DNA from 4 places in the Bradyrhizobium sp. AZCC 1610 genome. Region 3 is predicted to be linked to each of the others. Evidence: predicted binding sites of a transcription regulator. Region 3 holds the regulator's gene; each other region holds the start of a gene.
What was found. The regulator LexA, encoded in region 3, represses DNA repair genes until DNA is damaged. The targets are predictions, from matches to a motif close to TGTTCNNNNTGTGTTCNG.
Positions count from the first base shown of each region.

Region 1: V1279_RS08855 (ImuA family protein) is a predicted target of LexA. The motif match lies at 1,649-1,666, and genes of this name have one in related genera.
Region 2: V1279_RS27375 (DUF3072 domain-containing protein) is a predicted target of LexA. The motif match lies at 2,364-2,381, and genes of this name have one in related genera.
Region 4: V1279_RS33490 (helicase-related protein) is a predicted target of LexA. The motif match lies at 2,258-2,275, and genes of this name have one in related genera.

Region 1 is NZ_JAZHRR010000001.1:1,845,597-1,849,429, forward strand. It holds gene V1279_RS08850 (UdgX family uracil-DNA binding protein) at 106-1,482, opposite strand; gene V1279_RS08855 (ImuA family protein) at 1,732-2,526, shown strand; gene V1279_RS08860 (Y-family DNA polymerase) at 2,417-3,833, shown strand, end outside.
Region 2 is NZ_JAZHRR010000001.1:5,555,805-5,559,637, reverse strand. It holds gene V1279_RS27390 (LysR family transcriptional regulator) at 1-808, shown strand, start outside; gene V1279_RS27385 (complex I NDUFA9 subunit family protein) at 997-1,905, opposite strand; gene V1279_RS27380 (hypothetical protein) at 1,992-2,225, opposite strand; gene V1279_RS27375 (DUF3072 domain-containing protein) at 2,237-2,335, opposite strand; gene V1279_RS27370 (VOC family protein) at 2,557-2,952, opposite strand; gene V1279_RS27365 (ArsR/SmtB family transcription factor) at 2,949-3,257, opposite strand; gene V1279_RS27360 (FAD-dependent monooxygenase) at 3,316-3,833, opposite strand, start outside.
Region 3 is NZ_JAZHRR010000001.1:3,537,615-3,541,447, reverse strand. It holds gene V1279_RS17555 (ComEC/Rec2 family competence protein) at 1-871, shown strand, start outside; gene V1279_RS17550 (hypothetical protein) at 879-1,106, opposite strand; gene V1279_RS17545 (hypothetical protein) at 1,193-1,609, opposite strand; gene lexA (transcriptional repressor LexA) at 1,841-2,542, opposite strand; gene V1279_RS17535 (molybdopterin molybdotransferase MoeA) at 2,755-3,833, opposite strand, start outside.
Region 4 is NZ_JAZHRR010000001.1:6,830,625-6,834,457, forward strand. It holds gene V1279_RS33490 (helicase-related protein) at 1-2,030, opposite strand, end outside; gene V1279_RS33495 (DUF3108 domain-containing protein) at 2,625-3,440, opposite strand.

The sequences.
Region 1 (3,833 bases), 1.7 Mb from region 3:
TTGAGAATGCGATTGTGTCTTCTATCAATTAATGGTTGCGGGGGCGATTGTCAATTTTTCCCGTTATATTTCACCAGAAATTGCGGCTGCCGGATTGCCGGCAATTCAGGCCGCGTGCGCCGATCTTCGCAGCAGGTCGGCCGCTATCATCAGGTCCTCGACGAAGCGCCGGTATTCCCGTGCCTTGGCATCGGCATCGGGCAGTCGCAACAGATAGGACGGGTGCACTGTCACCAGCGCCCGGGTGCCGTCGTCGAGATCGATCGGGTGGCCCCGGTTCTTGTTGATCGGCGTGATTTTCCCAAACACGCTTTGCGCCGCGGTGGCGCCCATCGCCACCACCAGCTCGGGTTGGATTGCAGCCAGTTCCCGTTCGTACCATTGCCGGCACGCCTTGATCTCCGGCGTATTCGGCTTCTGGTGCAGGCGGATTTTGCCGCGCGGCACGAACTTGAAATGCTTGACCGCATTGGTGACGTAGACTGTGCGGCGGTCGATCCCGGCCTCTTCCAGGGCGCGGTCGAGCATCTGTCCCGCAGGCCCGACGAACGGCTTGCCGGCAAGATCTTCCTTGTCGCCGGGCTGCTCGCCGACCAGCATGATCCGCGCCGTTTGCCGGCCTTCGCCGAACACGGTCTGGGTGGCATTCTTGTAGAGAGGGCAGGCGCGGCAATCGGCGGCTTCCTCGCGCAGGGTTTCGATAGCGTCGGCGTGTTTGCGGGCCATTAAAGGTTCCTGCGGCGTGCGCGGTTCAGTCTCGGCGTTCGCGGTCATGGGGCCGTCGATCCAGGGTTTAACCGACGAAGCCTGCGGCAAGTTCCTTCGGCTCGGCATCTCCATCTTCAGCCGCGCCGGATTGAAGATGCTGGCGCAGTAACGACGCCAGGTTTCCTCCAGCCGGCCCGCCGTCGGGGCCTCGCTCTTGGCGACCCCTGGCGTGATCGAGACGACATGGCCGTCCCAATGCGCGCAGACATCCGGCGTCAGGATCGACCAGGGCATGTCGGCGAAACGGCGCGCGAAGAACGGCGCGGCGAGCTCGACAATGTGGTGCTCCGGCTCGAACCAGGCGACGAAGTGCGACTTCTGTTCGCGGCCGATTTCGCGGAAGCGGACAACGGCATGCATCTTGTGCTCGTCGCGGCGCACGGCCCTCGCCATCGCGGCGAGCTCTGCCACATCGGGATCGGTCGTGATGTCGAGCAGGTCATGGTTGCCGCGCAGCCGCCACAGCAGGCGATAGAGCAGGGCAAACCGCTCGGGGTTGCGGTGCAGGATCGCGGTCTGCGCCAACTCGACGAATCTGGCCGGTACGCTGAAGGTGCCCTCCGGCGGCGGCGCCGCCGGCGCGAACAGTTCAGGCGCATCTTCCGCGACGCGCCAGGTCACGTCGGAGGGTTTTACATTGTTCAGCGCCAGCGCGCGGGCAGCTTTGCGCCAGCCATCGAAATCGGTTTCGCTGTCGAGGGTGATGTGGTGCATTTTCTCTGCTCCCCGTCATTCGCTCGCAATGACGATCGTACGAGGTTGGCATCCGCCGTGATTTCCAGCTTACGTTGCACGGCCATCGTTGAATCCCTTTGATTCCGTTCATGAATCGTCAAAGCGTCGATCGCGATTGACTCTGCCGGGCGGGTTAGCTTTATATTAGAACATATCATGAACAAATGAGCCGGCCGCGGGTTCACTAGGAAAAAGCGGTAAAGGCAAAATTTCCTTAAGGAGCGGCGCATGAGCACCGCACGCACAAGCACGCTTGCGAATTTGCGAGGGCGCATCGAGCGGATCGAGACGCATGGCGATGCGCATGACCTCAACAAGGTCGCGCTTGGCCATGCGGCAGCGGATGCTGTGCTGTGCGGCGGTCTTGCGGCAGCAGTGGTGCATGAAGTGTTCGCCGAGGGTCATCAGGGCGCGGCGGCCACGGGATTCATCGCAGGCCTCGCGGGAAGGGTATCGCCGCGCCGGCCGCTGGTCTGGGTGCGGCAGGATTTTTCGGAAATTGAATCCGGCGCGCTGTCGATGAGCGGGCTTTGCGAGCTGGGGCTCGATCCGCGGTTACTCGTGACCGTGCGCGCCCCGGATACCGACGCCGCGTTGCGGACCGCCGCCGACGCGCTGGCCTGCGATGCGCTAGGCGCCGTCGTATTGGAAGTCTGGGGGCAGGCGCGTCAGCTCGATCTCGTCGCCAGCCGCAAGCTTACATTAGCCGCGGCAGCCTCCGGCGTCACCGCATTGCTGCTACGGATGGCGGCGGAGCCGCGGCCCTCGACGGCGGAGACCCGATGGATCGTGCGCGCGGCGCATTCGCCGCCGTCAGCACCGTGGAGCGCGTGGGGCGCGCCGGTGTTCGACGCGCAACTCGTTCGTAACCGTCATGGCCCGGTCGGCCGGTGGATCATGGAATGGAAATGTGATGAGTGCCTATTCAGCGAACCGGCGGCGTATCCTCAGCCTGTGGCTGCCACGCCTGCCCATCGACCGCATCAAGCGCAAGGTGGGGAGCGACAACGAAGAGCTGGATAAACCCCCCAGCGTCGTCGTCGCCAAGCAGCATAACGCCATTCTGATTTATGCGCTTGATGAGTTGGCCGTCCGCGCCGGCCTCTCGATCGGCCTGCCGCTCGCCAATGCCCGCGCCATCTGCCCGGAGCTGACGGTATTCGATGCGGACGAGGTCGCCGACCGCAAGACGCTCGAAGACATCGCCGACTGGTGCGACCGCTTCACACCGCTGGTGGCGCTCGATCCGCCGCACGGGCTCTATCTCGACATCACCGGCTGCGCCCATCTGTTCGGCGGCGAGCGCGCGCTGCTGCAGATCATGAGCGGCGCGCTGAGCCGGCGCGGCTTTGCCGTTAGCGCTGCGATCGCGAGTACCTCGATCTGCGCCCGCACGCTGACGCGCCATAGTTCGGGACAAATCATTGCCGATGGCGAGGAGGCGGAGGCCGTCAGCCCGCTGCCGGTATCCGCGCTCGGCGCCGGTGACGCCATCACCAGCGGCCTGCGCCGCGCGGGGTTAAAGACCATCGGCGACGTCGCTTCGCGCGGGCGTCACGAAATCACGGCGCGGTTCGGCGCTCATTTCACGGCCTTGCTGGCGCAGGCGCTGGGGCAGGGCGATGCGCCGATCAGCCCCCGAAAACCGCTGCCGGATTACATCGTCGAGAAACGCTTTCCCGAACCGGTCGCCACCGACACCGTGATCGCGATGAACCTGTCCGCGCTCGCTGCCATGCTGGTCACGGCGATGGACAAGCAGGGCAAGGGCGCTCGGCGGCTGGAAGCAAGTTTTTTCCGCACCGACGGCGCGGTGCGCACGATCTCGGTCGATACCGGGCGGCCGGTGACAAAGACTGATATGATCGATCGCCTGTTTCGCGAGCGGCTCGATGCGCTCAACGATCCCCTCGATCCCGGCTTCGGCTTCGATCTCATTCGGTTATCCGCCAGCCGCACCGAAATCGTGGTGCAGCAGCAGCGCGATCTCGACGCCAATGTTCATGACAATGACGAACTGTCTGCGCTGATCGACCGCATCGCCGCGCGCATCGGCGGCAAGCGCGTGGTCGTGCACCTGCCGCAGGATACCCACATCCCCGAGCGCGCGGTGATGGCCGTAGCAGCACAGCATCATCTGGCGGCCGCCGCGCAGGCGGCATGGCCGGAGCGTATCGAGAGCGAGCCGCCGCTGCGGCCGCTGCGGCTGTTCGACAGGCCGGAGCCGATCAAAGTGCCGTTTGCAACCGTGCCCGACGGCCCACCGCATCAGTTCACCTGGCGCCGTGTGACGCATGCGGTGGTGCGGGTGGAAGGGCCCGAACGCATCG
Region 2 (3,833 bases), 2.0 Mb from region 3:
CGAGCATGAATTGCGGGCCGATCTGTTCACCCGGAACGGCCGCGGCATGGTGCTGACCGATGCCGGCCGCCTGCTGCTCGCGCGCACCGCCGGCATCGTCCGTCAGATCGACCAGGTGCGCGACGAGATCCAGTCCTCGGGCGGCCCGCCGTCGGGCCGGGTGGTGCTGGGGCTCGTGCCGACCGTGAGCTGCGTGATTTCGGCGCGGCTCGCCCGGCGCACCGTCGACAGATATCCGGGCATTTCGCTCTGCATCGTCGAGAGCTACAGCGGCCATTTGATGGAATGGCTGCACCGGGGCGAGATGGATCTGGCGCTGATCTACGGGCCGTCGAGCGACCTGCATCTGACCGTGCAGAGTCTCGGCCGCGATCCCATCGTCGCGGTTGGGCCGCGCGGCAGCGGGCTTTCGCAGAGGAAGCAGGTCGATATCGGCTGGCTGCTGCGGCAGCGCCTCGTGCTGCCCAGTCATTCGCACGGGCTCCGGGCGCTGATCGAGCAGGCGGCGGCGAAGAAAAAACTAAAGCTCGACGTCAAGCTGGAAGCCGATTCCTTCCGGGTGCTGACAAGTCTGGTCGAAGAAGGCCTGGGATACACGCTGTTGCCGCCATCCTCGGTGCGCCACGAAGTAGCCAGCGGCCGGCTGGAAACGGCTGCGATATCAAAACCGTCGCCGATGCGCGAACTCATCCTTGCGTCTCCCATCGATCATCCCGGCTCGACTGCGATTGCGCTTGTGAGCGAGCTGCTTCGCAGCGAACTTGTCGCCTGCCGCGAAGAGGGCCTCTGGGACATCAAGCTCGCCTGAGCCGCTGCCGGGCCTTAAGGACTGGCTTAGAACAAAATGATCCGGGCCTGCATTCTCATCTGGCTACAGCAGTCATGCCGCAATTGTATAGGGCGGCGCAGGCTTGCTGGAACGATTGCTGTTAGGCCGTGAACCCGAATTTCAGACCTGTCCAATCAACAACACGGCCATGGAATTCGTTCTCCGGCTCAGTCACCCCGTCTGGCAGGAGCCAGCACAATCTCTATTCCCCTCGGCTCAATGCCGAGAGTGTCAAATCCGGGATGCCTGCCAGAGGCGACGTTGTCCTTGGTCATAAGCTCGACCTGGTTTGATGTAACAGGAGAAGCAGGCAAGAATTCAGCGGCAGCAGCGAGCATCTTCCACACGGTAATGGGCATTGGCGCGAGGACCCGCCGGATATCAAGGTAATTGCAGATCGTCTGAAGCAATTCCTTGTAAGTATAGGTGTTGGGGCCGGCTAACTCGTAAATCATTCCCGGCTCTGGGGCGTCGAAACAGCGCGCAATCGCCTCCCCAACGTCTTCCACATACGCGGGCTGAAGCGCAGTCTGACCGCGTCCGAACATCGGAAAGACGGGAAACATCCTTAGCATCTTCGTGAGCGGGATTAGAAATGCATCACCCGGCCCAAACATTACTCCAGGACGGATAATCGTCGCCTCGGCGAACGCAGCTCGTACTGCGGACTCGCCTTCGCCCCGGCTTCGAATGTAGGACGAGTGTGACTGCGCATCGGCGCCAATTCCGGAAACGTGGGCCAGGCGCTGCACACCTGATCCTCGTGAATGCTGTGCCACTCTCGCAGCAGCTTCGACGTGCACGGAACGAAACGTATCGCTACCGCGCTCGACATAGAGACTTACGGCGTTGACGACAGCGAAAGCGCCAGCCACCGCGCCAATCACCGATCTATCGTCGCCGACATCGGCCCTAACAACCTCCAGTCCCGATGATCTATTGCGAAAGACCTGAGCTCCCCGCTCTGGATGCCGTGACGCTGCCCTGACCTCGAAACCGTGGTCCAAAAGGTGTTGAACGACGCGCCGGCCCAAAAAGCCGGTACTGCCGAAGACAGTCACTTTTCGGCTAGTCATCCTGGTTCAACCCGACCGCAAACTCGACTGGATGATCCCGCACCGCCTCGGCCTCATGGCGGCCGCGAAAGGTTTCCTCGTTTACTTCACACGCGATCGCGAAGATCGGTCACACCTTCTTTTTGAGCGCAGTGGTCGCAGCAGTAATAGGTGCCATCCTTTTCCAGGCCGTGTCCGACGATGCGCGTTCCACAATGCTCGCACATCGGCGCCAAGGCATGAATTGCGCACTCGAAACTATCGAACGTGTGCGCTTTGCCGTTCATCACAACCTGAAAAGCCTTGTCATAGTCATTGCCGCAGGTTTCGCATGTCGCCATTTTCTCCTCCTTCACGCCGGACGCGCTTCGGCGTCGGTCATCGGCTCGTCCCCTGACACCCAATCGTCGGGTGACTTGCGAATGTTGGCAGCGCTTTCTTTGTTACTCATGGCTGTATCCTCGCGCTGAAAACGGCAGAGTTCGCTAATTGTTCCTGTGCGAGCTGGCGGCCTCGTTCATTTCGGACGGCTCTTTTCGGACCTCACGCGATGTCGGACTTGAGTCCGGGATGCGCTCAAAGCGGACGCCCGCCGACCATTCAGGATTTACGAGTTCACTTGCTGCTCACCCGGAATGCGAACCGGGAGCCACGCGGTTGACATTGGAGCTTTTACTTTTTTTCGACCATCTCGACGAGCTGGATGAGATTGCCGCATGTATCGTCAAAGACAGCCATTCTGACCGGGCCTGCATCCATCGGCTCTGCTGTGAATTCGACACCAAGCTGGCGCAGCCTCTCGAACTCCTTCTTGAGATTATCCACCTGGAAGGACGCGGCAGGAATCCCATCGTTCACGAGCGCGGATTTAAATGGCCCGGCGGCAGGGTGCTCACTCGGCTCAAGCAGGAGTTCGGTTCCTTCCGGTGCCTCGTTCGACACGACGGTCAACCAGCGATGATCGCCCATCGGAATATCGTGCTTGACGATGAAGCCCAGCTTGTCCGTGTAGAAATCCAGGGCCTTGGCCTGATCGTCCACCAAAACGCTCATGACATAGATTCTCATTTTGCACTCCTTTTTTTCAGATGATTGTTGAGCCAGGCAGCAGCTGCCTTCCGCAGAGGCGTATCGTCGAACGTATGCATTTTGGTGCGCCCGCTCCAATGGGTCTGGACAAGTCCAGCCCTCTCCAGCATGTCGAGATGCTGCGAGATCGTTTGCCGCGACAGGCTTCTGCCATCCTCTGCAAACGACGCAGCGCAGATCTCAAACAAGGACTGCCCGGGACGCTTCGCCAGGCGATCAAGGATGCGGCGGCGGATCGGATCGCCGAGCGCCTTGAAGACATTGTCCAGCTGGTCGTCGTCCATGCAAACCAAAATGCAGTAATTTTACTGCATGTCAAGCTGCGCGGAAGAACCTGTACGGCTACGCCGCGGCAGGCGGTCCGAACCAGATGGTTAGCGCGTCGGCGAGTCCCGGCTGGGTTGAGTCTCCCACCCAAGCCACATATCCGTCGGGCCGAATTAATACGGCGTGGGGAGCAGTGACCGCGCCAAGTGCCGGAAGCTCCCACACGCCGTCGTATTTTGCGTCGATCAGCTGGACCCGATCCGCCCACGGCGTGATGTCGAAGCCGCCGGGCTCACCAAAGTTGAGCAGTACCGGCCGGGCATCGTGCAGCAAGGTGAAGACCCGCAGCGGGCCGTTGGCGGTGATCAGGTCGAGATCGGGCATGCGGCGTCCGAGCAGCTTGTGGCCCTCCCCGAGGTCGTAATGAATGCCCAGACCGGACATCTCAGCGGCTAGTCGTCTGCGCGGCTCGTCCATGCCGAGGAGCTCGGACATGGTGTCGCCCAGGGCCTTGGTGCGGTCGTCCGTGCGACGAAGCGCGACCTGCGCCATCGTGTTGCGCAATACGCGGGCAGCTACGGGAAAGCGCTCGG
Region 3 (3,833 bases):
TTACGGCGTGCTGGCCAATCTCGCGGCGATGCCGGTCGTCTCCGCGGTCGTGATGCCGGCGGGCTTGCTCGGCCTCGTCGCGATGCCGTTCGGCTTCGATCGCCTGTTCTGGGCGATCATGGGCATCGGCATCGACTGGATGATTGCGGTGACGCAATGGGTCGCGGCGCTGCCCGGCGCGGTCGGGCGGGTGCCGGCGTTCGGCATCGGCCCGCTGATTGCGGCCAGTCTCGGCATCATCCTGCTCGGCCTGTTGCGCACGCCGCTGCGCTGGTCGGGCGCGGTGCTGGTGCTATCAGCGGCACTATGGGCGGCGAGGGCGCCGCTGCCGGACATCCTGATCTCCGCCGATGGTCGCAATGTCGCCGTCCGCGGCCAGGATGGAAGGCTGCATCTGATGCATGCGGCGAAGGGCTCCCGGGATGCCTTCCTCCTGAAGGAGTGGCTGGCGGCGGACGCGGACGCGCGTACGGCCGCTGACGCATCGCTCACCGCAGGCGTCTCATGCGACGACCTTGGCTGCGTAACGCAATCCGCCGGCGGCCTTATCGCGCAGGCGCTCAAGCCCGAGGCGCTTTCGGACGATTGCGAGCGCGCGGCGCTCATCGTGACGCTGCGGCAGGCGCCCGCTTCATGCGCGGCTTCCGTCATCGATGCCGACCGGTTGCGGCGGCAGGGCGCAATGGCGTTGCGGCGAGGCCGTGAGGGATTTGTCGTCGAGGCAGCCAAGCCCAGGGGGATCGACCGCCCGTGGTCGCCGGCCGCAGCCGACGAGCGCGAGGCCGACGCCACCGTGCTTGCGCCGCGTGTCGTGCCGCCGCGCGCCGTCGATGCGACGCCGGCCGAGGCCGACCTTCAGGCGGAGGAATAGAGGAACATCAGTGCTCGTCGACCGTCGGGCTGGCGGGTATTTCGAAGGCGCCCAGATGAAACTCCTCAGGCGCGTCGGGCTCCGATGGCAAATTGACCAGCGTGAACGACGCCTCGGGGAATTGCCGCCAGATCGCGAGATCCTCGGCCGTGATGGTGAGCCAGCCGTACCTGAACATGTATCGTCCGGGCTCGGTGACGCGTCCGGCCTTTTGCCATGTAACCTTGTTGACCACCGACTGCCCCTCGGCGCCGAGTTCTGAAAAAATTACATTACCACGATCCGCCGGCCTAAACCGGCGGATCGCGTTCGCGTTTGCGTTTATCCGGTCACGATGGATTCGGCCGGCGGCGCTTCCGTCACCTTCGGTGCACGTTCGCCCTCGGTCACCGGCAATTGCAGCACAGTCGCGCGCTGGCCTTCGCAGAGCTGCGTCACCAGCACATGGCTTCCGTCAGGAAATTCGATCGCGTCATGGTGACGGTCGGATACTTCGGGTTCGATCTGGTTAAACTTGCCGACCCGCCAGTCGGTGGTTCGCGTCCAGATCCACCGGTTATCGTATTTGACGTCCTCGGCGAACGCCAGCTCGGTGCCGGGAAGCATGCAGACCGCCACTGCTGGCTCGCGTTCCGACGCAAAGCCGCGGGTCGATGTACCGCGGAAGGTCGTGGTGATCAGCGTCTCGCCGACCTGGGCAGGCCGCGTTGCCACAGCATGCAGGCTATAGTCACACATCGGATGGCTCCCTCGTTTGAGATAGCTGACCCGTGTCTCGAAGGAGGCACAAGCCTCTATCAGAGTGGACATGGCGCAGAGCCTTTTCTTGTTTCTGGGCAATTCTGCGACTGGCGCGCTGCGCCTAAATCACAAACGCGCTAACGCGGCTTGGTTCCGGCCGCGCCACAAAAAACCCCGGCCGAAGGCCGGGGCGGGGTGTCGTCGCCGTCGTGTCTGCAATCCGACAGTTCAATACTTCCGGTACAGGCCGATCAGCTTGCCCTGAATCCGGACCCGGTTCGGCGGCAGGATGCGGACTTCGTAGGAGGCATTGGCCGGCTCCAGCGCAATCGAGGCGCCGCGGCGGCGGAAGCGCTTCAGCGTGGCTTCCTCCTCGTCGATCAGCGCCACCACGATATCGCCGGTGTCGGCGGTCTCGTTACGCTGGATCAGCGCCATGTCGCCGTCGAGAATCCCGGCGTCGACCATGGAATCGCCGCGGACTTCGAGCGCGTAATGCTCGCCGGAGCCGAGCATGTCAGGCGGCACGCTGATGGTGTGGCTGCGGGTCTGCAGCGCCTCGATCGGCGTACCGGCGGCGATCCGGCCCATCACGGGGACGGCGACCGGGCGGTTGCCGTCATCCTCGGAAGCCGGCACGCTCACCGAGCGCTTGCCGAGCGTGCCTTCGATGACGCTCGGCGTGAAGCCGCGGCGGCCGTTGCCGGCGGCAGCAAGCTCCGGCAGCTTGATGACTTCGATGGCGCGGGCGCGGTTGGGCAGCCGGCGGATGAAGCCGCGCTCCTCCAGCGCCGTAATGAGGCGGTGGATTCCGGATTTCGAGCGCAGGTCGAGCGCGTCCTTCATCTCGTCAAAGGAGGGCGGTACGCCGGCCTCTTTCAGCCGTTCATTGATGAAACGCAGAAGTTCATACTGTTTGCGCGTAAGCATCGCGAGCAATCCCCCGGTTGGCACAGTCTTTCGGTCCCGAAGCGTCAGGGTCCATCGCGGGAGTCCCTAAAACTCCCAACCCTGGACACTAGCAGTCGAAACAAATCATGAACGGACACTATATGTTCGATATGTGTTCCGCAACCACTTAATTTCAGGTGAACGCATTGCGGCTTCGGCCCAAAACGCCCTTAAAGGCGCCGTTCAGGGCATCATTCGGGCAGCCGGAGCAGTTCGCAGCGCGAACCCTTTGCGGCAGCCGGCGCGAACGGCGGACGTATCACAAGTGCCCGCGCCGCAGCGAGATTCCCGAGCAGCGATGAATCCTGGTGGCTCACCGGCACCGCCATCAGCGTGCCGTCCGCGCGCGCTTCGAGCCGTGCCCGAAGATAGTCTTCGCGCTGGTCGTTGGCGGCGAGATCGCGGCCCAGCAAGGCGCTTTCGCGCGGATGATGGATGGTGTCGCAGCCCGATAGCGCACGAATCAACGGCACCAGAAACAGGAAGCCGCAGACATAGGAGGAGACCGGATTGCCGGGCAGGCCGATCACCCGCATCGTGCCCAGCCTGCCGTGCATCATCGGCTTGCCCGGCCGCATCGCTATGCGCCAGAACGCCATGGCCGTCCCCTCGGCCTCCAGCGACCGCTTGACGAGGTCATGGTCGCCGACCGAGGCGCCGCCCAGGGTGATCAGGATATCCGCGCTTGCCTCGCGCGCACGGCGGATACCTTGCGCGGTGGCATCGACCGTGTCGGCGGCGATTCCGAGATCGACGACCTCGGCGCCCTCGGCCCGCGCCAGCGCCCGGATGCCGTAGCCGTTGGAATAGACGATCTGGCCGGGGCCGGGGGTAGCGCCCGGCATCACCAGCTCGTCGCCGGTGGCGAGGACTGCGACCTTTGGGCGGCGGTGCACCGCAAGCTCCGGATAGTTCATGCCGGCGGCGAGCGACAAATCGCGGTCGGTCAGGCGGCGCCCGCGCGTGAGCAGCACATCGCCCTCGCGGAAATCGACGCCGGCGGCGCGGATATGCCGCCCGGGAACGGCGGCTTCGGTGATGGCGAGGGAATCGCCGTCGATGGCCGTGTCTTCCTGGATGATGACGGCGTCGGCCCCCTCAGGGATCACGCCGCCGGTGAATATCCGCACCGCTTCGCCCGCGCCTACCTTCCGCTCGAACGGCCGTCCGGCCGCGACCTCGCCGATCACCTTCAGCCGCACCGAGAGATCGGCGGCATCGGCCGCGCGCACCGCATAGCCGTCCATCGCCGACATCGCCCGCGGCGGCT
Region 4 (3,833 bases), 3.3 Mb from region 3:
ACGCCGTATTTGCGTAAGGTGGCGCGCGAGGCCTGGTCGAGATCCTTCATCTCGGCGGAAATTTTTGCGCGCTCCAGCACGCCGAGCGCCTCGACCAATTGGAACGCGATGCCGCGTCCGATGCCGGTGATGTCCTCGGCTTTCGACAGCCCGAACAGCGGACCGAGCAGCTTCTCGATATGCGTCTTCAGCCACAGATCGAGCCGCGCCTGCACGGCCTCGCGCGGCGCGCCGGAGAGGCGATCGTCGGCAATGATGCGCAATCGCGGATGCAGCGCGTCGTCGGCGGCAACGAGCTTTGCAACGGCATCGCCGGTCCAGCGGATGGTGCCGTCTGACGCCAGCACGAACTGGTCGTCGGGTGCTGCGGCAAGCTTGGTGGCGCGCGCGTCGATCTCGCTGGCAAGCACCTGCTGGGCAGCCGCCTGCAGCGCCTTGGCGTCCGAGCCGGCTTCCGCCGCATCGGGTGCAAAGGTAAATCCATCGAGCCGGCCGATCGCGTGGCCTTCCACAATCACTTCGCCGGTCTTGCCAATTTCCGTATTCAAAACTGAGTTCTCCCGCAGGCGGCGCATCAATACACTGGTACGGCGGTCAACGAAACGCTCCGTAAGCCGTTCATGCAGCGCATCGGATAATTTATTTTCGACCTCCCGGGTGATCCCCTGCCAATGGTCGGGGTCGGACAGCCAGTCCGGGCGGTTGGCGACGAAGGTCCAGGTGCGGATTTGCGCAATCCGGCCCGACAGCGTGTCGATATCGCCGGTCACGCGGTCGGCCTGGTCGACCTGGGCTCCGAACCAGGCGTCCGGTATACGGCCCTTTTTCATCAGGAATGCATAAAGCGTGGTCACCAGCTCGGCGTGGGCGGCCGGCGCGATCTTGCGGTAATCCGGGATCTGGCAGGCGTCCCACAGCCGTTCCACGGCGACCGCGCCGTGGGCCATGTCCCTCACCTCGCCGTCGCGTGCCGCATGATCGAGCACGCGCAAATCTTCGGCAATCGGCGCGCGGGTCAAAACCTCGTGCCCCGGCGACAGTGCGAGGGAGACCTGCAGCGCGCCGAGCGAGGCAAAATCCAGTTTCGAATTACGCCACTGCAGCATTTTGACGCTGTCGAAGGTGTGGTTCTGCAGCGCGTTCACCAGTTCCGGCTCGAACGGCCCGCAGCGCCCCGTGGTGCCGAACGTGCCGTTGCGCGTGGCGCGCCCCGCACGGCCCGCGATCTGCGCGAACTCGGACGGATTGAGCCGGCGGAACTGATAGCCGTCATACTTGCGGTCGGAGGCAAACGCGACGTGATCGACGTCGAGGTTCAGCCCCATGCCGACGGCGTCGGTGGCGACGAGATAATCGACGTCGCCGTTCTGGAACATTGCCACCTGTGCATTGCGTGTGCGCGGCGACAGCGAGCCCAATACGACAGCGGCGCCGCCATGCTGCCTGCGGATCAGCTCCGCGATGGCATAGACTTCATCGGCCGAGAACGCGACGATCGCAGTACGCCTGGGCTGGCGCGTGATCTTGCGGTCGCCGGCGAACTCGAGCTGCGACAGCCGCGGCCGTGTGATGATGGAGGCGCCCGGCAGCAGCCGCTCGATGATCGGCCGCATGGTGGCAGCCCCCAGCAGCAGCGTCTCGTCGCGGCCGCGGCGGTGCAGGATGCGGTCGGTGAAGACATGGCCGCGCTCGAGATCGGCCGCGATCTGGATTTCATCGACGGCGAGAAACGACACGTCGAGATCCCGCGGCATCGCCTCGACGGTGGACACCCAGTAGCGCGGGTTCTTCGGCTTGATCTTCTCCTCGCCGGTGATCAGCGCGACCGCCTCGCTCCCCGCCCGATCCGCGATCTTGTTGTAGACCTCGCGCGCCAACAGCCGCAGCGGCAGGCCGATCACGCCGGACGAATGCCCCAGCATCCGCTCGATCGCCAGATGCGTCTTGCCGGTGTTGGTCGGCCCGAGCACAGCGGTAACGCCGGCGCCGGGCGCGCGGTCGTGTGCGAAGCTGGAAGGTGAGAAAGCCATTATGTGCAGGTGTTTCTTTTAGGTGCTCAGCCGTCATTGCGAGGAGCGAAGCGACGAAGCAATCCATTGTTCCTATGCCGCGCTATGGATTGCTTCCGCCTTCGCTGAAGGTGCTACGGCGGACAAGTCGCTTCGCTCGCAATGACGGAAGCCCTTCGGTCGTCCGGCGTCAAATTCCGCCGATTCTGTTTCATTCTGCGACGGCGATGCGGTCGCGGCTTAAGGTCTGGAACGAGTCTGGAACGAAACGCGCCCGAATCGCTGACTCCTCCCGAGACCCCCTTCGTTCACCGCAACATCTCGCGTTGATGCGATCGAGGCGGCACTAGATCAAGTTTACACGGGCTCCACAAGCGGCGGTGTTCGGGTCAAATCCTTAAGGCGCGGAGTCGAATCAGAACCGGGCAAGAGTCAAGCGATGAGTCGGGGCGGTCTCTCCTCGAATGCCGCCCTGCTCCCTCGCCCCGCCCTTGCGGGGAGAGGGGTGGGGTGAGGGGCTCTCTCCACGAGTCGTATGCGCGGAGAGAGCCCCTCACCCGGCGCTGCGCGCCGACCTCTCCCCGCTGAAGAGCGGGGCGAGGTGACTCTCTAGGCTCAATTCGTCTTCGCCACCCTTGGCGGCATCGCGGTCGTCACAAACGACGTCGCCTCCAGCATCGCCGGCCCGAACGGCGTCGGGATGGTCATGCGGAATGGAACCAGGACGCGGGTTCCCGCGATCGGCACGAACGCGATCTCGATCCGGCGTTCGGTGGCGAGATATTTGATCACGGGGCGATCGGGGATGTAGCCCGCAACCGGCGTGAAGTAGATGGCGCAGACCAGCGCCGGCCCGTGATAGCCGCGCTCGGCCTTCACCGTTTCCATGCGCTTGTAGTCGAGCTTGAGATCGTAGCGCAGCCGTCCGTCGAAGATCCCCGCACCGGTGCGGCAGGAATCCGGCGACAGCACCTCGCCGTTGCCTGATACTCGCAGCATCGAGCCGGTCATGGGATCGAGCACGTTTTTGCGGTGCGCGTCGGTGACGACGACGCGGTCCGGATCGACCGGCGGCGTCGGATCGATCGAAAAATCCTTCACATTGCCGTTCGCCAGCGACAGCCGGATGGTTTCGGACTTCTTCTGCGTGGTGGTGGTGGCGGTATAGGCATTCGCGACCAGCGCGCCGCCCACGACGCGGCCCTGGCTGGCGCCCGAGCCCGTTCCGCCGGAAAACGCCTTCAACAGGCCAGCGGTGCCGCCCTGGGCGGAGGCCGAAAACGTGTCGTCGCCGATTTCGATGGTCCAGGCCCCCTTGCCAACCGGGATGCCCGCCAGCGTCGCCTCATACTGCGCATCGAGCCGGCCCTGCGCGGACGCCGCCTGCGGCGCCAGCCATGCCAAGGCGCACAGGCTGAAAACGAGCCCCAGCCTTGAGGAAACAGCGGGGGATGAGACGGCGCAGTTGCTGGTCAAATCTCTGGAGTCCCGGGATCGGCGCGAACTGGTGCTCATTTAGGCAGAAATATCCGGCAAACAACGCGCATTTCGCGAAAAGCACTGCAAAGCGGACCTCGACGACGGCCCGCGTATGGCCGGCGAGGTCAGTTATGTCGAAAGCCATGATGTCGGCGGGGATTGCGCCCTTTATATGATGCCTTAAGTGGCTGGAACCCCTTGCATTCAAGCTAATTCCGGCCTCCAAACGGGCGAAGAACCTTGACGGTTCGGCCGTCTCCCCCTATAGGTCCGCGGTTCCTGAAAATGGACGTGAATTTGGACCCCCGCGGGCCGCGAGAGCGCTTTGCCACGGGCGGGGAGGGA